One region of the Bacillus sp. ISL-35 genome, then DNA from elsewhere that is predicted to be linked to it. Evidence: riboswitches for the same ligand, from Rfam matches in the RefSeq annotation. Region 1 holds a riboswitch; each other region holds the start of a gene.

What was found. Region 1 has a riboswitch for thiamine pyrophosphate ahead of J7E38_RS11570 (3-oxoacyl-ACP reductase). Riboswitches for the same ligand answer to the same signal wherever they lie in the genome.
Region 2: it holds a riboswitch for thiamine pyrophosphate, as region 1 does, so the genes downstream of both, thiT (energy-coupled thiamine transporter ThiT) here and J7E38_RS11570 (3-oxoacyl-ACP reductase) in region 1, are expected to answer to the same signal.
Region 3: it holds a riboswitch for thiamine pyrophosphate, as region 1 does, so the genes downstream of both, thiC (phosphomethylpyrimidine synthase ThiC) here and J7E38_RS11570 (3-oxoacyl-ACP reductase) in region 1, are expected to answer to the same signal.

What each region holds. Positions count from the first base shown of each region.
Region 1 covers NZ_JAGGQK010000007.1:27,563-35,159, forward strand. The annotation lists gene J7E38_RS11540 (amino acid permease) at 1-1,213, opposite strand, end outside; gene J7E38_RS11545 (exonuclease domain-containing protein) at 1,510-2,124, opposite strand; gene thiW (energy coupling factor transporter S component ThiW) at 2,228-2,731, opposite strand; gene thiE (thiamine phosphate synthase) at 2,735-3,385, opposite strand; gene thiD (bifunctional hydroxymethylpyrimidine kinase/phosphomethylpyrimidine kinase) at 3,358-4,200, opposite strand; gene thiM (hydroxyethylthiazole kinase) at 4,201-5,010, opposite strand; gene J7E38_RS11570 (3-oxoacyl-ACP reductase) at 5,101-5,862, opposite strand; TPP riboswitch at 5,937-6,046, opposite strand; gene J7E38_RS11575 (hypothetical protein) at 6,104-6,259, opposite strand; gene J7E38_RS11580 (hypothetical protein) at 6,252-6,389, opposite strand; gene pepT (peptidase T) at 6,523-7,597, shown strand, end outside.
Region 2 covers NZ_JAGGQK010000002.1:33,376-40,972, forward strand. The annotation lists gene J7E38_RS03420 (dicarboxylate/amino acid:cation symporter) at 1-272, shown strand, start outside; gene J7E38_RS03425 (histidine kinase N-terminal domain-containing protein) at 320-1,450, opposite strand; TPP riboswitch at 1,695-1,802, shown strand; gene thiT (energy-coupled thiamine transporter ThiT) at 1,909-2,505, shown strand; gene J7E38_RS03435 (FeoA family protein) at 2,778-3,002, shown strand; gene feoB (ferrous iron transport protein B) at 3,002-5,011, shown strand; gene J7E38_RS03445 (FeoB-associated Cys-rich membrane protein) at 5,034-5,195, shown strand; gene J7E38_RS03450 (helix-turn-helix transcriptional regulator) at 5,358-5,822, shown strand; gene J7E38_RS03455 (universal stress protein) at 5,869-6,387, opposite strand; gene J7E38_RS03460 (hypothetical protein) at 6,547-6,735, shown strand; gene J7E38_RS03465 (penicillin-binding protein 1A) at 7,017-7,597, shown strand, end outside.
Region 3 covers NZ_JAGGQK010000011.1:233,620-241,216, reverse strand. The annotation lists gene J7E38_RS16440 (thiazole biosynthesis adenylyltransferase ThiF) at 207-1,226, opposite strand; gene J7E38_RS16435 (thiazole synthase) at 1,223-1,990, opposite strand; gene thiS (sulfur carrier protein ThiS) at 1,992-2,195, opposite strand; gene thiO (glycine oxidase ThiO) at 2,192-3,331, opposite strand; gene J7E38_RS16420 (thiamine phosphate synthase) at 3,328-3,939, opposite strand; gene thiC (phosphomethylpyrimidine synthase ThiC) at 3,977-5,722, opposite strand; TPP riboswitch at 5,896-6,010, opposite strand; gene J7E38_RS16410 (helix-turn-helix domain-containing protein) at 6,295-6,477, opposite strand; gene J7E38_RS16405 (aspartyl-phosphate phosphatase Spo0E family protein) at 6,537-6,716, opposite strand; gene J7E38_RS16400 (response regulator) at 6,921-7,565, opposite strand; gene J7E38_RS16395 (sensor histidine kinase) at 7,580-7,597, opposite strand, start outside.

The DNA.
Region 1 (7,597 bases):
ACGGGAACAATGGCAGCTTATACTTCAGCTTGTCCACTTCATTCTGGCGCAGGCTTTTGCGGTAACGAATCTGTGAAAGGAGAATGATTCCCCAGGTCCAAATTGCCCCAAATGTCGCAATACTTGTCACCCAGGCAAATACTTTTGCCGGGACAATATAATTCAAGGCGACTCCAATCAGCAGTGCCCCAGCCGAGGCCAGAATGGCAAATCCCGGAACCCCGTTCTTCGTCAACTTGCTGAATTTCTGTGGCGCTTCCCCGTGGTTGGCAAGATTGAACAGCATCCGGCCTGTGCTGAAGATCCCGCTATTGCAGGATGATAGTGCAGCAGTCAGCACGACGAAATTGATGATGCCAGCTGCAGCAGGAATTCCTAATTGTTCAAAAGTGATAACAAAAGGACTTCCCTTTTCCCCAATCTCATTCCATGGAAAAATAGACATAATCACAAACAATGCTCCGACATAGAAAATCAGGATGCGCCAGAATACTGAATCAATCGCTCTGGAAAGGGATTTCTCAGGATTCTTGACTTCACCAGCGGTAATGCCGATCATCTCGATTCCCAGGTAAGCAAACATGACCATTTGCAACGATAACAGAACACCTTTAATCCCGTTAGGAAATAAGCCGCCGTTCTCCCATAAATTTTGGATCCCTGTTGGAATGCCACCATTGCCGATTCCCCATATGATCATGCCGGCTCCTGAAACAATCATCGCTAAAATCGTGACAATTTTAATCAACGCAAACCAGAATTCAAGTTCCCCATATGCTTTCACAGCCAGGAAATTGACTGATGCCATTATCACCAGGGCAGCCAGCGCCCAAATCCAGCGTGGCGTTTCCGGAAACCAGAATTCCATGTATATACCGACTGCAGTGATCTCCGCCATGCCAGTTACAATCCATAAAAACCAATAGTTCCAGCCAGTAATATACCCTGCCAGCGGACCAAGATAATCCCTGGCATATTTGCTGAATGATCCGGCAACCGGCTTTTGGATTGCCATTTCCCCCAACGCTCTCATAATGAAGAACATGATCATTCCACTGAAAGCATATCCCAGCAGGATTCCTGGTCCCGCCAGTTTGATGGCAGAAGCTGATCCCAGGAACAGTCCGACCCCAATGGCTGCGCCTAAAGACATTAGTGTTACGTGCCTCTGCTCCAACCCTCGCTGCAGTTCATTCTCTTGTGTTTTCTCCATGGTGTCTGTCCTCGTTTCTAAACCCGATTTTAATATTTGGTATAATAATCTTCCCGACTCCTGCCAATCCCTTCGGTAGTTGAGGATCGGCAACTTAACCTACTTCTTATAAACATATAAAAACAAACTTAAACCTTTTTTATTAGAAAATTACTATTCTTAAAAAATTTCCTTGTGCCATTTTACCATGAAAACGCCGCTTTAAAAATATGTAAATATTCTTAAAAAGAAAATGCCTTTTCAACCAGCACATGGTCGAAAAGGCAGATGGTCTTCAATTCATTTTCATAAAAAACCTAATAAAACATTCGTCTTCTTTGTTTGGCGGCAGGCTGGTACTTTCGCATAGGGCCGTAATCCAGCACTTCTTTTAAATAATAATCGCCATTTGGATTTTGCTGCTTCAAAAGTTCCGTCAAATATGTAATATCATCCATCGCTCTGTGGGTTTGGAATTTCGAGATGTTGTGCGCCTGCAGCAGCGTCAGCAGCTTGCTGTTTGGAAACCCATGGTTTTTCCATTGCACATTTTTCATCGTGCAATACCACTGCATCTCATTGACTTCGGGATACATCCTGAAAAGGAAGCTTCTGTCGAAGGAAGCATTATGGGCAAAAATCGCATCAGTGCGATTGAAGTATTCCATGATTTTTTCATCGTAAAATGTTTTCCCGCGCACCATATCATAATGAATGCCATGAATCCGGTATGCCCTGTCATAATTTCTTTGCGCTGTTGTCGACAGCGGCTCCCTTAAATAAGAATCTTCATCAAGAATATCGATGATTTCTCCTGATTCTTCATCAAAGGAAAAAAGCTTCAAAGCCAATTCTATGATTTCATCCGAATCCGGGCCCAGTCCGGTTGTCTCTACGTCCACTACCAATCCAAGCTTGTTCTCTTTGTTCAAAAATGTCACCCTTTTCAGCTGGAGTATATGATTCTATTTATCATCATATAGCAGAAATTCTCCCATTTCCAGCTAAAGGCAGCAGGATGAAATCATTTCCAGACTACGTTCTATTGGTTATCTCCAATCTACCCGCAGCATTCTTCATAAAAATTTTCAGAAGCGCGAAGCCGATTGCTGCACCACCAAGTGAACTGGTGAGAAATGCCGGTACCATACCAAACAACGCTGCTTCTTTACCCAGGAACAATGCAGCGATTGGATAGCTGGCAATAGCGCCAATGATGCCGGTGCCAACTACTTCCCCTGCAAACGCAAAGCCCAATTTCGTCGTTTTTTTATACAAATAGGCTGCCAGAAAAGCGCCGATCATGCTGCCAGGAAACGCGAAGACAGATCCGGTGCCCATTAAATTCCTGAGCAAGGAAATGCCAAATGCCTGGGCAACAGCGTAGTATGGTCCAAGCAGAACGGCGGTCAAAACATTGATAAAATGCTGCACTGGAAACACCTTGACGATTCCGAGCGGGATAAACAACATATGGCTCGTCAATGTACCGATCGCCATCATCATGGCGGTGAGGGTAAGCTTTTGAGTGTGTCTCATTTTTCACCTCCGTGTAGTGTTTTCTCTTAATCTTGCTGTGGCTTCCTTGACGTCATCGGCATGGCTGATCGCTGTGATCACAGAAACTCCATCCGCTCCGGCCTTCATTACAGCTGCTGCATTGTCCGCATTGATACCGCCGATTCCGACAATGGGTATGCCAAAGGCTTTTAACTCTTCGATCATAGCTGTTCCCTGGACCGCTCTTGCATCCGTCTTTGTTGCCGTTGGAAAAACCGGACCGACACCGAAATAATCTGCTCCAGATTGCTTAGCTTTTTCCGCTTCCTCCAGGTTGTGTACAGAAACTCCAAGTATCTTATCGCCGATTTTTTCTCGGACCTGTGCGGCATCTTCATCCTCCTGGCCGATATGAACGCCATCCGCATCAAGCTCCAATGCCAGTTCAATATCATCATTCACAATGAAGGGGATTCCGTTCTCCTTGCAAACTTTTTGCAGCCTCTTGCCAAGCTCCAGCTTTTCCGAATCAAAAAGACAGCCTTCTCCTTTTTCCCGATACTGAAAAATCGTGATCCCTCCGCGGATTGCTTCTTCAACCACTTTAACGGGTTCCTGAAGACAATTCGTGCTGCCAGCGATAAAATAAACCTTCAGCAAGCTTTTCATTTTTTCAGGACTGATTCTTGCCATGAGATGACCTCGCTTTCCTTTTTCAAATTGTAGGCCCAGTGATTAGTCGGTCCATGTCCATTCCCTATATTCAATGGGTTGGCAATGGCGGCCTGGATGAAATCCTTCCCTGCAGACACCGCTTCATGGACCGAAGACCCTTTTGCAAGCTGTGCTGTGATTGCAGCGGAAAATGTACACCCTGTGCCATGGGTATTCTTCGTCTCAATCCTTGGTGCGAAGAAATAAGAAAATTCCCTTCCGTCAAACAGGACATCAACAGATTCGTTTGTTTCCTCATCATGCCCGCCTTTGATGACTACATTTTTCGCTCCAAGGGCATGAATTCGTTTTGCCGCTTCCTTTTTCTCATCCATACTTTTTATAGACATGCCTGTCAGCACTTCGGCTTCGGGAATATTCGGGGTGATGATGAGACATAGCGGGAGCAAATGTTTTTTCAGTGCCGATACAGCCTCCTGTTGAAGCAATGAGGCTCCTCCCTTCGCAATCATGACCGGATCGATAACGACCTTTTCCCAGCCAAACTGCTTTATTTTTTCCGAGACCGCTTGTATGATTTCCGCGTTAAAAAGCATTCCTGTTTTTAATGCGTCCGTTCCAATGTCCTCACCAACAGATTGAATCTGATCCGCTACCGCCTCTGGTTCTATTGGAAAAACTCCCTGGACACCAAGCGTATTTTGCGCGGTAACAGCAGTCAGTGCTGATGTGCCAAAGACCTTCAGTTCCTGGAATGTCTTCAGGTCGGCCTGGATTCCGGCTCCGCCGCCGCTGTCCGAGCCTGCGATGGTAAGTGCTCGTTTCATATTCATTTACCTCCATTTTTCGAAAGAACTTTTATTGTAGATTTCCTCAGCATCCAAATGGTAGAGCTGGTTCAGCAACTCCACCTGAAAACTTCCCGGTCCCTGCATGGCGCTTTTATCAGCGGCAACTTCAGCTGCTACTCCGTAAATAGTCAGTGCAGCAGTTGCTGCTTTCAAAAAATCCTTTTCAATTGCAGTGAACGCCCCGATTACTGAAGTCAGCAGACATCCGGTACCCGTAACCTTTGTCAGGATTGGGTGTCCATTTTTGACCACAAACGTGGATTCCCCATCTGTAATGATGTCTTCCTTCCCTGTCAGCGCCACAATTGTATTCAATTTTTGAGCAGCCGATTCAGCGAGCTCGGTTACATCCCCCTCCGAATCTCCTGCGTCAACACCGCGTATGTTCCAAGCTTCACCTGCTACATTAGCAATTTCCGCGGCATTTCCTCTGATGATCGCAATCTCCAATTCTTCCATCAGCCTTCTTGCGGTTTCCGTCCGATAAGAAGTAGCACCGGCACCGACCGGATCAAGAACGACTGGCACTCCATGCTCATTTGCCGCTTTGCCGGCAATCAACATCGACTGTACGACTTCAGGCCGCAACGTTCCGATATTCAGCACAAGGCTACCCGCCATGCCTGCCATTTCAGCAACCTCTTCTTGTGCATAGGCCATCACTGGCGATGCTCCCAGAGCCAGAAGCCCATTAGCGGTAAAATTCGTGACCACAACATTAGTGATGTTGTGTACAAGCGGATTCTCCCTGCGGACCTTTTCTAGCAAACCCGCAATCTCTCGTTTTTCCATTCCAATTTCCTCCTTCATCCATCCTCAGGCCGCCATCTACAACCAGAATTCCTTCTCGTTAATCCATCACAGGACGCCAATTCCTCCCCTTTAATCCATCACCAGGCCGCCGTCGACGACCAGATTTTGTCCGGTAACCGCTCGTGACCATGGTGAGGCAAAAAACAAGATCGAGTCTGCTACTTCTTCCGGATCGGTCACCTTTCGAAGCGGTGTTGACGATTCGATGAGCTGGAACACTTCCTCCGAAGTAGCAGAACTTGCGTCGGTCATTTTTAGCAGTCCGCCAGAAAGCATATTGACGGTGATGCCATACTTTCCAAGTTCATTCGCCATATTCCTCGTGAATCCCAGCAAAGCTGCCTTGCTTGTTGTGTAGTCATGATAGGCGACAACCGGGTTCTGGAACAGGTTCGTGCCAATATTGACGATTCTGCCAAACTTCACTTCTTTCATATCCGGCAGTCCCGCCTGGATGGTATTCAATGCGCCGCGGATCGCTCCTTCAAGCTGCTGGTGATAATCCTCCCAGCCCAATGCAAAAGCATCCTTGTTCGCCACCGGGTCAAATTTGAAATTGACAAGCGCATTATTGACGATGGTCGTAATCGGTGCCCCGAAATGTTCTTTTGCCAGCCTGAACATGCTTTGGACCTGTGCTGGGTCCCTTACATCCGCCCCGACAGCAAGTGCATTTTCACCAATGCTTTCTGCCAGAATCTTTGCCTTTTCTTCATTCTGAAAATAGTTGATGACAACCTTCGCACCTTCCCTTGCAAAAGCTTTAACCGTTTCTGCCCCAAGGCCACGGCTTCCTCCGGTTACTAACACAACTTGATCTTTTAATTCCATTTGTTTAAACCTCCTTAAAATATAAAAAGCCAGATCCCTAAATAATGGACCTGGCTTAAAAGCAAAGTAAGAAAACTTCTCTCACACTACTTTCCTACGCTGGTATTACCCAGATCAGGTCCGAAGGGTTAAAAGACTTAGCGTCTTCCTCTCAGCCCGCAGCAGGGCACCCCTAGTAGTTCATCGAATATTCAGTTGTCTTTATCCTAGCTCTATCTGCTATATATGTAAAGTAAGAAGTTCATATTCTGCTATTTTTCAGTTCTTCCTTGATTTCTTCCAGAAGCTTGAGTTGCTGGTCCTGCTTTTGGTTGATACTTGCAGCCAATTTTTGCAGTGTAATCGTAACCGACCAGAGTGACAGCATCAAAACAATGATGACGCCAAGATCAATCATCTTTCTTTTTTCCTTCGGTTAAATCGTCAAATGGAGTGTAATGATTGCTTGGCAGTTTTCCTGAGCGGATTATTTTGAAAATCAAATAAAACACGACAAACAATACAACGAACGTGAAAACATATCCCATAATGACCAGCCTCCTTCTATTTATTAAACAATAATCCCAATACAAAAAATGGAATTTTCATTCTTTTTAAAATGGTGTTCCAGACGATCTGTGCTAATATGAAAATATACATAGTAATAGGAGATGAAAGGACATGAAAAACGAGATTATCGAAAGATTCACTTCTTATGTAAAAGTTGATACTCAATCGAATGAAAACAGTGAAACCACTCCATCGACAGAAGGGCAGCTCACCCTTGCCAATATGCTTGTCGAAGAGTTGAAAACAATCGGAATGGAAGACGTCACGATTGATGAGAATGGTTATGTGATGGCGACACTTCCTGCCAATATCGATAAGGATGTCCCAACCATCGGTTTCCTTGCCCACGTTGATACAGCTACTGATTTTACCGGCAAAAATGTTAATCCGCAGATAGTGGAAAACTTCGATGGCAACGAAATCATCCTGAATAAGGAGCAGAATATTATTCTGTCGCCAGCTGATTTCCCTGAACTTCCTCAATATAAAGGCCACACTTTGATTACGACAGATGGAACGACTCTTCTCGGCGCTGACAACAAAGCAGGGATAGCTGAAATCATGACAGCAATGGCTTATTTGATCAAGCATCCGGAGATCGAGCATGGTAAGATCCGTGTTGCTTTCACTCCGGATGAGGAAATCGGCAGAGGGCCTCATAAATTCGATGTTGAAGCGTTCAATGCAAAATTCGCCTACACTGTGGACGGCGGCCCGCTTGGCGAGCTGGAGTATGAAAGCTTTAACGCAGCCAGCGCTAAAGTGACTTTTAAAGGAAAGAACGTTCACCCCGGCACGGCAAAGGGCAAAATGGTGAACTCCGCCAAAATCGCGATGGAATTCAACAGCAAGCTCCCTGCAGAAGAAGCGCCTGAGCACACTGCAGGATATGAAGGTTTCTTCCACCTCAGCTCGATTAATGGGGATGTCGAGGAAACGACGCTGAGCTATATCATCCGTGATTTTGACCGTGACAGCTTCCAGGCACGCAAGGAATTGATGCAGAAAATCACCAATGAACTGAAGCTTACTTACGGCGAAACCCGCGTTGAACTTGAAATGAACGACCAGTACTACAATATGAAAGATAAAATCGAGCCTGTGAAAGAAATCGTCGACATCGCTTATGAGGCTATGGAAAACCTCGGCATCAAGCCGATCGTTAAACCAATCCGCGGCGGCACCG
Region 2 (7,597 bases), on a different contig from region 1:
CTGCTGTACTTGCAAGTATTGGAACCGCAGGTGTGCCGGGCGTAGGCTTGATCATGCTGGCAATGGTTCTCCAGTCTGTCGGTCTGCCTGTTGAAGGTATCGGCTTAATCCTGGGAATTGACCGTCTTCTGGATATGGCGCGTACAGCTGTGAATATCACAGGCGATGCAGCATGTGCAGTCATTGTCGCTGAAACGGAAAAAAAACATACCGTTCAAAAAGAGAAAAGAAGAATCACAAGTACAGAGGACAATCGTACACTTGAGTATTAAGGATAAATAAAAGACCCTGCCGGCACCGGCAGGGTCTTTTTGTGATGTTAGTTCTCCATCCTTATTAATGGCAAAAGCATGATGAATGAAGTTTTATCCGGCTCTGATGAGCAGGCAAGAATACCTTTGTGCTTCTCGATGATTTCACGGCAGACAAACAATCCCAGGCCGGTTCCGAGAGTTTTCGTCGTGACGAAAGGCTCGAAAATCGTCTTCAGTAACTGGTCGGGAATGACAGGGCCATTATTGGAAATTTCGATTTTTATATGTGTATCATTCACGAAGTATCCCTTGATTTCAATTTTAGGGTCAGCCCGGTACTGGCTCAGGACATCGATTGCATTAAAGATGATATTGATCAAAACCTGTCTGATTTCATCGGCATATCCATACAATTCCATATCATCTGCTACTTCCTTGACAATCCGCACATTGGTGTCGAGGATGCTGGGATATAGGAAGTTCAATACCTCATCAATCATTTTATTTAATGAGAAAAGGTTTTTTTCCTTTCCAATTAGTTCTTTTTTAGAAAGAAGCAGAAATTGTGAAATCCGGAAATTGAGTTGGTCAAGCTCGCTGGATATGATATCAAGATACTTCATATCCTCGTGTTCGGATCTCAATAGCTGTATAAATCCCTGGATGGAAGTCAGGGGATTGCGGAATTCATGGATAAAACTTGATGTCATCTGGCCGAGCAATGTCAGCCGGTCCTTATGGGTAGAGTCGATAAATTGGTTTTTTTCCTCAATGATCTTGTTTTTCTGTTCATTGTAATAAGATACCGCGTAATACAGGAAGGTATCAAAACAGTAATTGATTCGGTTGATGGACTCCTGCATCTCATTCCACTCCATATTCATTTTGTGCAGATGCTTGTAGAGTACAGATCGTCCTGAATTAACATTGTAGACAAAATCTCCAATATTGATGTCAGCGCGAACTCGTTCTTCTCCTACCATAAAAGCAAGTTTTTGGAGATGTTCTTCCAGCTCTTCATTTGTCTTGGAAAAAACGGAGAGAATGATTTCATACATTTTCTCAGCATTCTTGGCTATTTTCTCTTTATATGGATCATCTTCCGAGACGATAATTTTAACAGTCCAGTCGGCAATGAGTTGTTCCCTTTCACTAGTCAGGAAGCTAAGCAAACGGTTATCCGTAATTGGCAGCATTTTATTAAGTCCCCCAGTTTTTCTTTTCGGTATTAAAGATTCGAGGTAAACCGCGAAATCCCTTTGTCGAAAATTAAGAACATCCGCTGAATAGCGTCGAATCGGTAAAAACGTGACAAAAGACCGATATTTTTAGCATCTCGGGGTGAGATTTGTCTTTTTTGTTTCGACAAGGATTGGAAAAACAATATTTGACTTGTTATAGGATCGAAGAAGTAGTATATTCATAGTGTAGAAACTAAATAATAACCACAAGGGGAGCTGCCAGAGTGCAGCTGAGAGTGAGCGCCCGAGTTCTTACCCTTTGAACCTGTTAGTTAATGCTAGCGAAGGAATGTGGATGCGATAGGAAAGCAATCATGGGAATCCTATATCGATCCCTGATTGCTTTTTTTGTTTCTGAAGCAGAAAAGGCGTGTTGAAAACGGACCTCATTCTGGAAAGAAGGAGGAACAGATATGAAACAAAAACAAACATTATTTTTAGTGGAAGTAGCAGTGTTTTCTGCTCTGGCTTATTTGCTGGATTTATTTTCGGGGTTTTTATTTTCTCGAATCTGGCCGCAGGGCGGTTCAGTATCAATCGCGATGGTACCGGTATTCCTGATGGCATTCCGCTGGGGAATTAAAGGTGGCGCCATCACAGGGCTTCTGCTGGGTCTATTGCAATTCATCCTGGGCTTCTCGCAAATATTCCATCCTATACAGGGGATCATCGATTATTTGGTCGCCTTCACGGTATTAGGATTTGCCGGTATTTTTGCAAGACAGATCCAAGAGAATATCAAGAGTGGAAATAAGAAGAAATGGATTGGGTTGATCATTGTGGGTACCTTCATTGGAAGCCTGCTTCGCTTTATCGCTCATTTCTTTTCCGGCTGGGTCTTTTTCGGAGTTTGGGCGCCAGAAGGACAGCCGGCATGGCTGTATTCACTCATCTATAACGGAACCTATATGATTCCAAGTATGATACTAAGCGCAATCATCATCATTCTTGTCATTGGCTATGCTCCGTCGAGGATGGTCAAATCAACACTTGTAACCAATAAAATGTGATAAAAAGGAGAGCTGACAAATTGTTCAGCTCTCTTTTTATATGGGCTCTGATAAAGCTGAATGATGATTTAATTCAGAACTGTTATCCGGAAAAATTGTCAATTCTATGGAGTTTTCCTTATTCCCATCTGTTAAAAGGGTGTTTTGTGATTTATGTCACAGTGAAAGAGACCTGAAACTGATTAAATAAAGATAATCATTCTCAATTAGTAAACTACTATCAATGATATTCTGATACAAAAAATCTAACAAACTGAAAAAAGGTGATGGCTATGCTGGGAAATTTAAAGACTGGTGAAAAAGGCCGGATCATGAATATTGCTGGAACTGACAAATTTGTCAGAAGAAGATTGCTTGATTTCGGAATCGCTGAAGGATCGGAAGTATGCATAAAATGCATTCTGCCTTTTGGAGGCCCGGTCATGGTTGAATCGTGCGGCCAATGCATAGGTATCCGACGCAAAGAAGCATTACGGATCGAAGTGGAGCGATTATGATGAACATCGCGCTTATCGGCAATCCGAATACCGGTAAAACTTCGTTATTTAATAACTTAACAGGGTCATATGAATATGTTGGCAACTGGAACGGAGTAACTGTCGAAAAGAAAGTTGGCCTGTTCAAGAACGGAAAGGATCAGCTGATTGATTTACCTGGAGTCTATACGCTCAATCCATTGTCAAAGGATGAAGGTGTGGTTACGAACTTCTTCCTGGAGGAATCATTCGAGAAACTTTTGAATATCCTGGATGCGTCGCAATTAAGGCGTAATTTGCACCTTACCATGCAGCTGCTGGAATACGGTGCGCCGGTCACTATTGGTCTGAATATGCTGGACGTGGCAAAAAACAGGGGCATTCAAATTGATATTGAACAGTTGTCAAAATCATTGGGAGTCCATGTTGCTCCTGTTGTGGCAAGATCCGGAAAGGGCTGTAACGAACTTGCTGAACTTGTTACAGGAGAAGCACCACGATCTGGCAAAACAAATCTTGTCTATTATGGAAAAGCGATAGAGGAGGGAATCCTCCAGCTTGGGCAGAAGTTGAATGGGAGGACACGACATCCTGTTCGCTGGCTGGCCATTCAGCTGTTTGAAGGCAATCCCTATGTTAAAAACTATTTGACTAACTTTTTGCCATTGGCAGAAATTGAAGCACTTGTCGACTCTGTCACTGTTGCAGAGCAGCAACAATCAGGGTGCAAACAAGCCCTTGACCAGTTGATCCACCGCAAAAGAAGTGATGCGATCGATAAAATCGTGTCTGCTGCCACAACCAGACCGGACAATGGAAAAATACCATTGACTGAGAAAGTTGATATGGTCGTGACGAATAAATTCCTTGGGATCCCAATCTTTCTTGTCCTGATGTACATCATGTTCATGCTTACCTTTGACTGGCTTGGCTTCCCACTGTCAGATGCATTGGACATAATCTTATCCGGACCTGTGACAGCTGGAATCGCGGCGGCACTGAACTGGGCAGGAGCATCCTCATTCATAAAAGACCTCGTGCTTGATGGAATTGTTGCCGGAGTAGGTGGAGTTTTGGTCTTTGTGCCGCAAATCTTCATTTTGTTCTTTTTCATTTCGCTGCTTGAGGATTCAGGGTATATGGCCCGTGTCGCGCTGGTCATGGACAGGTTGATGGAATCTGTCGGCCTTAATGGGAAGGCATTCATTCCCATGATGATCGGGTTCGGCTGCAATGTGCCAGGCATCATGGCAGCAAGGACCATTGAGACACCAAAAGAGAGATTAATGACCATCCTGCTGACGCCGCTGATGTCATGTTCAGCAAGGCTTCCTGTATACGCTTTGTTTGTCGGTGCGTTTTTCACAGGGCATAAGGCTGCTGTCGTTCTTAGTTTGTATGTACTAGGTGTTGTAGTCGCCCTGATTCTGGCCAAGGTCTTTTCAAAGACACTGTTGAAAGGGGAAACCTCCGTTTTTGTCATTGAACTGCCTCCATACAGAATGCCGCAGGCAAAGGCGCTTTGGAGAAGCACTTGGGATAAGGGGAAAGGTTTCGTGAAAAAGGCGGGTACATTCATCTTTGCAGGCTCTGTCCTGATTTGGCTGCTCGCGTATGCTGGTCCGGAAGGCGTAAATGTCAGCATGGATGAAAGCTATCTGGCGCTTCTGGGAGGAATCTTTGCACCACTATTCGCTCCTATAGGATTCGGCACCTGGCAGGCAAGTGCTTCCCTTTTCACCGGTTTCCTGGCGAAAGAAGCGATTATTTCAACCATGAACATCATCTACTTTGTCCCGGATGAAGCAAGTCTCCAGGGGCTGCTGGCGATTCATTATACACCACTTGCTGCTTACAGTTTCATGGTGTTCATCCTGCTGTATATTCCTTGCCTCGCGACTACAGCGACCATTTATAAGGAAACAGGCTCGAAACGCTGGACCGCCTTTTCAATCGGCTATGCGCTGGTCATCGCTTATCTTTTGTCGCTGGCCATCTACCAGGGCGGAATGCTGATGGGATTTAGCTAAAAGCTGGAAGGAGGAAGGGAACATGATCGCAAATATTTTAATAGGCGGGGCCATTTTCGGCTATGCCGGATGGGCCTTCTACCGATTCATCAAGAAATCAAAAGAAGGAAAATGCGCTGCTTGCTCCATTCAAAGCTCCTGCTCCAGCAACTGCAGCATCAGCCAGAAAAAACAGATTAAATAAGAAATGGGGGTGCGGAATCGTCAATATTCTGACCCCCTTTTTATATCTCGAACAAAATAATGCTTCTTTTCGATCATTTCAGAATCAAATAGTAAAAAGTATTTTGAATTTCGAGTAAACAAGTGTAAAATTACACTAAAAGAACTAAAGAGGATGAAGCGGATGACGAGAGATGAAATCATAAGCAGGGTTTCGGAGAAATTGAGGGTACTAAGGGCAGAGGTTGGCTATACCCAGGATAAAATGGCTGACATCATTGGAATCTCCAAAAAAACACTTGTCCAGATCGAAAAAGGCAGGGTTCAGGCCGGGTGGTCAACAGTCGTGACAATCTGTGCCTTGTTCAGGGAAACGGAGACGATTCAGTTTTTGTTCGGCAATGAACCACTTGAGGTCCTCGAAACGATTGCCCATGAAGGTACGGATTACCGAAAAGAAAAGACATTGGGAGGGAAAGTCTGGTGGCGGGAAGTCGCCAGGGATGGCGGCTTTGTCATGCAGCAAAACATTCTGAGTCAGCATTACAGAATCCTCGATGAAGATGATTTCCGGATTTTCAGCAGTTTTGAAGAAACAGAAACCAGGGAGCGTTTGGAGGAACTTGCCTCCGAAGCGATGAATGAATAATACAGAAAGCAAGAGCCGGGCAGTATTTACCCGGCTCTTGCTTTGTTTATTTGGCTATAAGTACATGGCAATGAGCGTTATTTGCAACTTTTTGGCTTACGCCTCCGAGGAGCTTTCGCTTGATTCCTTCGTTCCCGGACTGGCCGATGATAATCAAATCCGCATCGACATCCCTTGCATATTCTAATATACCTTCTGCGGGGTTTCCTTCCAGGATTGAAAAGTCGGTATCAAGATCAAGGACCTCCAGCTCAGCCTTTGCGTTATTGAATGCTGTTTCAGAGCTATGAGTAATGATTGCGTGCTCTGATTTCCCAAAGGCACCTTGTTCTGTTGCCAAAGGAGGCACCTGGACTCCATCTGCGGGAAAGTTGTTAATCGGCAGGGGTTCGATTGGGCGGTCAGTTGATTCAACCAGTTCATTTTTCACCTTTTCTTCATATACATGACCGACAAACAACTTGACTCCGTCTAAGTTTCTTGTAAGATCCTTCGTCAACTGAAGGGCCTTCCGAGCACCAGCGGAATCATCATAAGCAAGAACCACGTTTTTTATTCCAGCCATATTCATCTACCTCCAGGGTTAGTACTTCTTATTTACTGTTCATTACCCCTATTTCAAAAAGAACTAACGCTTAAAATAATCCAGCATACCCTCATAATTCATCAAAGACTGGCGAACTTTGTTGTAAATCTTTCATTTAAGAGATAAGGAGTGGCCTATATGGGAATGGATTCTCAAAAGGCAATGCATCCGACTATACGGAAATGCCTGCAGCACCTTGATGTCATACAAGCTGATGATAAAACAAAGCAGATTGTTTATATGTATATGGAGACGCTTCTCCGGGAAAGGGACATGGCTGCCGCCAGTCAGCAGCAAATCACAGAAGATGGATCTAATAATCAATGAAAAAGCCAATCGAACATTTGTCGATTGGTCTTTTATTTATATTCCAGTGTTTTGACAGCCAATCAAGAAGTCCTGCTGGCAGACATATGCAGATAGAGTTATAGTAGGAACCTTGCCGTATTATGTCTTTTTTCCTTGTAATTAGCCAATATGTGTTAATCCTTTTGAAAAATGGGTAAAAGAAAGTGTCATATTTCTAAACTATTTTTAAAAGGTTGGGGTGCTCAGTGAGCAAAAATTCAATAGCAACACGTTTTTTAAGAGGCTGGAAAAGGTTACATATGAACCAGGTGCTTGTTTTGTCTGTTTCAACAGCAGTTCTGGCATTCCTGAGCTTTTTCCATGTTTATTCGGAGGGGGCTGACATCAGCGCATTGAACGATGACATGGCCCAGTCGACGGTCATTTACGATGCAAATGGGGAGGTCGCAAGCAAGATTTCGGCATTGAAAAATGAAGGAATCAAGATTGAAGATGTCCCGGACCATGTCAAAAATGCCGTCATCGCCATTGAGGATCACCGCTTTTATGAACATGACGGGGTGGACCTTGTTGGAATATCAAGGGCTTTTGTACAGAATGTCAAGGCAGGCAGCATTGTTGAAGGCGGAAGTACGATTACACAGCAGCTGACTAAGAATGCACTTCTTACGAGTGAAAAGACATACAAAAGGAAGCTTGAAGAATTCTTCATGGCCAGGGAAATTGAAAAGCAATATTCGAAAGATGAAATCATGCAAATGTACCTGAACCGCATTTACTTTGGAAATGGTTCATGGGGCATCAAAGAGGCGGCAATGGGTTACTTTGGCAAGGATGTAAAAGACCTTTCCATCAGTGAAGCGGCGATGCTCGCAGGCCT
Region 3 (7,597 bases), on a different contig from region 1:
CAAAGGTGAAAACCGGCACACGAGAACCATTTAGACTTCTTCTCCTGGTTCAAAAGGAACAAAAAATGCGGATGCAGTCTTAATAAAACGATTTCTTCATTATATATCACTCAGAATGGAACACTGAAAAATTAGTGATGATCCATTCTGCGAGTTTGGGAAAACTCACCTGATCTATACGAGTGAAGGATAAAATGTTTCTAGCTTTAGCTAAAAAAACGGTAATAAAGATTTTTAGCCTGGAGAAGATCCGTCACTCCATGAACAAGCACTCTTCCATCCTTGAATACAACCAATCGGGATTGATCGATTGTAAAAGTGAGCAAATACGGATTCCGTTCGACATGGATTCCTTGTACTAGCAGCGATTTTTCTAATAAAGAGAGATTTAGAGTTTGCATGGCTGTTGGCCTAATTTGGACCGTTTCCCTACCACACAGCAGCACGGTCTTTGTCTGGTTTTCATACTCCAGGAAAGGGTAAACCGGAGCCTTACCACATGATGGACACTCCGGGTTTTTCAAGGCCGACACCTCAATGGAACTATACTGATTTTTCCAAAGATCAAACGAAACAAGTTTTCCGCGCAAGGATTCGAAGTCTTCGATTAATAATTTCAATGCTTCAGCAGACTGATGGGAGGCAACCATCTGAATCGCCGGCTGGATGACTCCGGCGGTATCGCAGGTGACTCCTGCCAATGGCAATTGTTCCATCAGGCAATTCAGGCACGGTGTCATCCCCGGCAATACGGTAAAGCTCAATCCATAGCTGCCAACACAGCCTCCATAGATCCACGGAACCCCGTGCTTTTGTGCAACATCATTAATGATGAACCGAATATCAAAATTATCTGCGGCGTCAATGATGAGATGAATTCCCTCGACCAGTTCCTCTAATTCCTGTACCCCTACATCCATTACTCGCGGGTGAACCTGAACATCTGAATTGATCGCCTTCAGCCGGTTAGCTGCTGCGATCGCTTTCGGTGTTCTTCGGATCGCATCTTCTTCACTGTATAGCTGCTGGCGCTGAAGATTGCTCCACTCCACATAATCCCGGTCAGCCATCGTGATCGTCCCGACCCCTGCTCTCGTAAGCGTCTCGGCATTTGCAGAACCTAGTGCACCCGCTCCGATAATCAGGACATGTTTCTCCCTGAGCTTTTTTTGTTCTTCATGGCCAATCGGTGAAAATAAAATCTGACGGGAATAGCGTTCACTCAACTAAAAACCATTCCTTCCTCCGGGCTGCTCGCTGAAGCATAGCGTTTGCGAGGAATCCGACCTGCTTCAAAACCGATTCGGCCAGCTTCAATGGCCAATTTCATAGCTTTTGCCATTTTGACAGGATCTTTGGCAGCTGAAACAGCTGTATTCAATAATACCCCATCCGCTCCGAGCTCCATGGCCAGTGCCGCATCTGCAGGGCTTCCAATTCCAGCATCCACAATGACTGGCACATTCACCTGCTCCGTAATGAATTGAAGATTCATCGGATTGATAATCCCCTGTCCTGAACCAATTGGAGAAGCACAGGGCATTACGGCGTGACAGCCGAGTTCTTCCATTTTCCTTGCCAGCACCACATCATCAGAAATATACGGCAGGACGATGAATCCTTCGTCTAAAAGAATTTCGGCAGCTTTAATAGTTTCGACGGGATCGGGAAGAAGTGTTTTACTGCAGCCGATCACCTCCACCTTGATCATGTCGCAAAGACCGGATGCTTTGGAGAGCCTGGCGATCCGCACGGCTTCCTCTGCTGTCTTTGCTCCAGCCGTATTAGGCAAAAGTTTATATTTTTCCAGGTCCAGCTTTTCCAAAAAGTTTGGCTGGTCAGGTTCAAAAATGTTCATCCGGCGGACAGCAAATGTTAGCACTTCTGCTCCTGAGACTTCCACTGCCGCTTTTTGAATATCAAAGCTAGGATATTTCCCTGTTCCAAGCAACAACCGGGATTTAAATTGATATGGCCCAATTTCCAACATCTCATCCGCCTCCCACAAAATGCACGATTTCAATCCGGTCCCCATCACTCAGCATGGTTTCAGCATGCGAATTTTTATCGATAATCTGCAGGTTTTGTTCAATAATGACAACCTTCTCCTCCAAATTGAAATGCTCAAGCAGCAGGGACAGGCGATTTATTGAATCCGGCAGCTCCATCGTATTTCCGTTAACCACTACTTTCATAAAAGCACTCCTTTACCTGTATGGTCCCAACTATCAAGTCTGGTCAGATCAAATGGGTTGGGCTGGTCGCTTTTCCCCTCTATAAGGTCGGCGATTAATTCCCCTGTAACTGGTGCAAGCAGAATTCCATTACGAAAATGACCAGTGGCAATATATAACCCTTTATAATCAGGATGCTCTCCTAAAAACGGCTGCCCATCTGCAGATTGCGGGCGGATTCCAGCCCAGGCTCGATCCCATTCAGCCTTCCCGATGCCAGGAACAAGCGCTTGAGCCTTTGCCATCAGCGATGATACGCCATCGATGGTCACTTTTTCATCAAAGCTGTTCACCTTAACGGTGGCTCCGACTAACACTCTTCCTGAACACTTAGGGACAAGATAGCACCCATGCGAAAAAATCGTCCCCTGTATGAGCGGACTTTCCGGAATAACGCTGAAGCATTCTCCTTTTACCGGAATGATTGGCAGCGACAGGCCGGTCCTTTCTAGCACTTCCCTGCTCCAGGCACCAGAAGCAACTACCACAGAATCAGCCAGGAATTCCCCCGCTGTCGTTTTAACGCCAAGAACCTTTCCTTCTTGTAAAATAAAATCTGCTACATTGATAAACTCAAAAAATTCAGCGCCAAGGCTTACAGAAGCTTTGGCAAAAGCATGGGATAATTCCTTCGCTTCAAGCTGGCCATCTTCCGGGATAAACATGGCTCCGCGCAACTCGCTTGATATTGATGGCTCCCGTTTGAGCAGCTCTTCGATCGAAAGCCACTCGGCCCGCTCTTCCAACTCTGCCTGTCTTTCAATCAATCGTTTCAGTTCTCGCTCCTGGTCTTGATCGACTGCCACCTTGTATGTGCCTTTATTCCGCCAGCCTATATGCAGCTGCGACAAATCTTCGAGTTCAGGAATCAGGCTTCGGTACAACGACCGGCTCTTGCATGCCATTCGGAAAAGTGGATCGTCCTCTGTCAGCTCCGTTTGGGTCCCTAAGATACCGGCAGCGGCTCCAGAGGCCTTGCCAGCCACCTTTCCTTTTTCCAAAACAGCCACTTTGTACCCTCTTTTCGCAAGCTGAAAAGCGATCGAACTTCCGATGATTCCACCTCCAACAATTAATGAGTCAAAATGTCTTCTCATTCCTTGTCCTCCTCATTCAGTTTCCTGAAAAAGATTTTTGCTGTCTCGTGAGGATCTTCTGCCTGTAAAATAGCGGACATGACAGCAATTCCATCTGCACCAGCTTTTATTGCTTCATGAACATTTTCTGGTTTCATTCCGCCAATCGCCAGTACCGGGATGTCGATTCTCTTTTTAACAGCTTTAAGGGCTTCTGTTCCTCTCGGCAAAATTCCCTTCTTTGATTCCGTGTCAAAAACATGGCCAAACAGGAGATAATCGGCCCCCTGATTCGCGGCTGTCTGCGCTTCTTCAGGAGAATGCACCGACCTTCCAACCATCAGACCCGGAAACTGTTCTTTGACAACATGGACGGGCAGGCTGTGAAAAGCAAGCTGCACTCCCGTTTTCCACGCCCATGCCACATCTGCCCGGTCATTGATGACGATTTTATCAAGAGGGATTCCCGCCTCAAGAAGCAGTTCAACACCTTCATAAATCTCTCTTGAAGACCGGTGTTTTTCCCTTAGGTGGAATTTGTCTGCGAAAGGTTCCACCACTCTTGCAATATCAGCAAAAGCCTTCAGAGGAAGCCTTCCATCTGAAATGACATGCAGCTGTTTCCTCATTCAGACCACTCCTCTTTTAACTCCACTTGGATGATTCTTATTGATAAAGCTTTCCTCCGGCTTTTTTAAATTCCTCTGCTTTTTCAACAAGTCCTTTCTTGATTGCGTCCTCCGGCTCAAGCTTATGCTCCTTTGCATAATTCCTGATATCATGCGAGATTCTCATGCTGCAGAATTTGGGTCCGCACATCGAACAGAAGTGGGCCGTTTTGGCACCCTCAGCAGGCAAGGTTTCATCATGGTACTCTAAGGCGCGCTCAGGATCCAACGAAAGATTGAACTGATCTCTCCAGCGGAATTCAAAGCGGGCTTTTGACAGGGCATCATCCCTTTTTTGCGCTCCTGGATGGCCTTTTGCCAGATCGGCGGCATGTGCGGCAATTTTATAGGTGATCACACCCTCGCGCACATCATCTTTGTTCGGCAGCCCCAAGTGTTCCTTTGGCGTCACGTAGCAGAGCATGGCTGTACCGTACCAGCCGATCATCGCCGCTCCGATTGCAGAGGTGATATGGTCATATCCTGGCGCGATATCCGTTGTAAGCGGTCCTAGTGTATAAAAAGGAGCTTCCTGGCAAATCTCCAGTTGCTTATCCATGTTCTCCTTGATCAGATGCATCGGAACATGCCCAGGCCCCTCAACCATTACCTGTACATCATGCTCCCACGCAATCTTCGTCAACTCCCCAAGTGTTTCAAGCTCAGCAAATTGGGCCTCATCATTGGCGTCGGCAATCGATCCCGGCCGCAAACCATCTCCCAGAGAGAAGGCCACATCATATGCCTTCATGATTTCGCAAATTTCTTCAAAGTGCGTATAGAGAAAGTTTTCTTTATGATGGTGAAGGCACCATTGGGCCATGATCGAACCGCCTCTTGAGACAATTCCAGTCAATCGTCTGGCAGTCATCGGAACATACCTCAACAGGACACCTGCATGGATGGTAAAGTAGTCAACACCTTGCTCAGCTTGCTCGATCAGCGTATCTTTGAACACTTCCCAGCTAAGGTCCTCGGCAATGCCATTCACCTTTTCAAGTGCCTGGTAAATCGGAACGGTCCCCACCGGAACAGCTGAGTTCCGGATAATCCATTCGCGTGTCGTATGAATATTCTTTCCTGTAGACAAATCCATGATGGTATCTGCACCCCATCGGGTAGCCCACGTCATTTTTTCCACTTCTTCCTCAATCGAAGAGGACACGGCCGAGTTCCCAATGTTCGCATTTATTTTGACATGGAAGTTCCGGCCGATGATCATCGGTTCTGTCTCAGGGTGATTGATATTGGAAGGAATGATGGCCCTGCCCCTTGCCACTTCAGACCGCACAAATTCAGGATCCATATTCTCCCGTATCGCTATGAACTCCATCTCAGGCGTAATGTTTCCTTTTTTCGCATAGTGAAGCTGGGTAACATTCTTTCCTTTAGATGCCCTCAATGGCTTGCGGGATAGGCCCGGAAAAACCTTATCATTTGCACGCGGGTCATGTTCACTTGAGTAACCATTGTCCTCGGGCTTTATTTTTCGGCCCTCATACTCTTCAACATCCCCTCGTCCCTGAATCCACCGGCTCCTCAGTGCAGGAAGACCCTTTCTTAGATCGGGTGTATAGGCAGGATCCGTATAAGGGCCGCTCGTATCATACACGCGAACCGATTGATTGCTTTCCTCTCCAAATGAACCGCTCGTCGGGCTTAGTTCAATCTCCCGCATCGGAACCCTAATGTCCGGCTTTGAGCCCTCCACATAGACTTTTTTGCTCCCAGAAAAGCTTGCCATAATCGAAATGCTGTCCTGGTTTAATGAATTGGCTGTTTTCACTGATCATCTCTCCCTTTTTTTTAAAAATTGAGGGACGAGATCTGGCACCAGAGAAGTTCCCTAGTATGTAAAAAAGCCGGCCCACATAATGATGGACCGGCTTTAACCGCGAATGTCTTTGCACAAAAAAACTGTGCACATGTCAACTTCCCCACGCTGGTATGATCCAGATCAGGTCCAAAGAGTCAAAGAACTTTAACGCGTTCCTTTCTCAGCCCAAGCCATTGGGCACCCCTAGTTCTTGCTATTCAGTTCCCTTCGAGTATACACAATTGGGAAAATAAAGAAAAGTTTTTTAAGCAATAGAGTGCTTTTTGCCTATATGGATAACACAGTTCGCTTTCAAGAAATCCAGCTTCAGATCTCGATTTCAAAGAAGACTGCACGCTGTTATTAGGTATTCTATATATTTTTTCGTATAGGGAATGAGACATGAGGAATTAGGTTGAAGGCCAGTTACAAAAGGCAAAATAAAAATAGAGGGTCAATCCCTCTTCAAAATTATCTGCAAGAAGCAGCGCCTTTTAATGTCATTCTTCTTTATTCATTTGATAATAATTCAATAGTTTTTTGATCGTGGTTCCCCGGACACTTTGATTGTTTTCGATCCGATTGAGTGTCGTCAACCTCAATTGCAGGTCCTCACACACTTTTTCCTGTGTTAAATCCCTTTTCTGTCTTTCCATTTTCAGGATATCGCCAAGGCACTTCATGTGGTGTCTCAACTCCTTTTTAACATGAATGCTCCAAAAGAGCATTTTCTAAAAAGCAATCATCCAAGAAGATCACAACGTTTTTTCTTAAGAAGTTCCATCCCGAGCTTTTGCTGTTCCAAAATATAGACATCCAATTCCTGGCTGAGTTGAATCGTCTTTTGATTCAAGTATCCATTTTCCTGGATGCTTTTTATCATTTTTCTGCGAGTATCTTCAATCAGGTCCTCCTTAGTCATACGCTGCACCCCTCTTTCCCTTCAAAAAATCTTTACAGAAACTTAACCATATAGACATTTTCCCTACTCTACTATTATGGTAGAATTCACCCTTTTTGAATATTGAGTGTTTGTTCTATCTTTCTAGACACTTGATTTTAGACGATATAGTACCAAGGTTATAGAATCTGTCCACAAAAAAACTGCCATAAAGGCAGCTTGTCATCAATTCAAATAGGGTACGAGTTTGTTTTGCACAGCGTAGATAATCGCTTGCGAGCGACTATTTACGTTTAATTTCTTATAAATCTTATTCACATGGATTTTTACGGTTTTATCGCTGATGGAAAGATGGGCAGCGATTTCCTTATTCGACTTCCCTCTGACCAACTCATTGAGCACTTCCTTCTCCCTGTTGGTCAATTCATTTTCCTGGTGGCTAAAGTCGCTCTGGATGCGGTGATAGGAGATCAATTTGCTTGCCATTTTAGGGTGGATAATGGAATTCCCCTTATGGATTTTGCGTATGGCATCAATGACTTCCATGGACGAAGCATCCTTCAATAAATATCCGTCCGCCCCTTCCCTGAGGGCCGATTTGAAGTATTCATCATGATCAAACATCGTCAAGATCAGTATTTTACAAGCAGGATGCTTTTCTTTTATCAAAGAGATAAGTTCTATTCCATTCTTGTCCTGAAGGTTAATATCCAAAACAATGACATCAGGGACGATGCCATCCAGTTTCTCTAATAAACCGTCCCCCGAATCTGCTTCACCAACGAGCAGCAGGTCCTCTTCCACATCCAAAATACTGCGGATTCCGTCTCTTAAAACAGTGTGATCATCCACAATCATAATGTTGATCATACTCTCTCACCCCTTTAATAGTGCTGTATGCC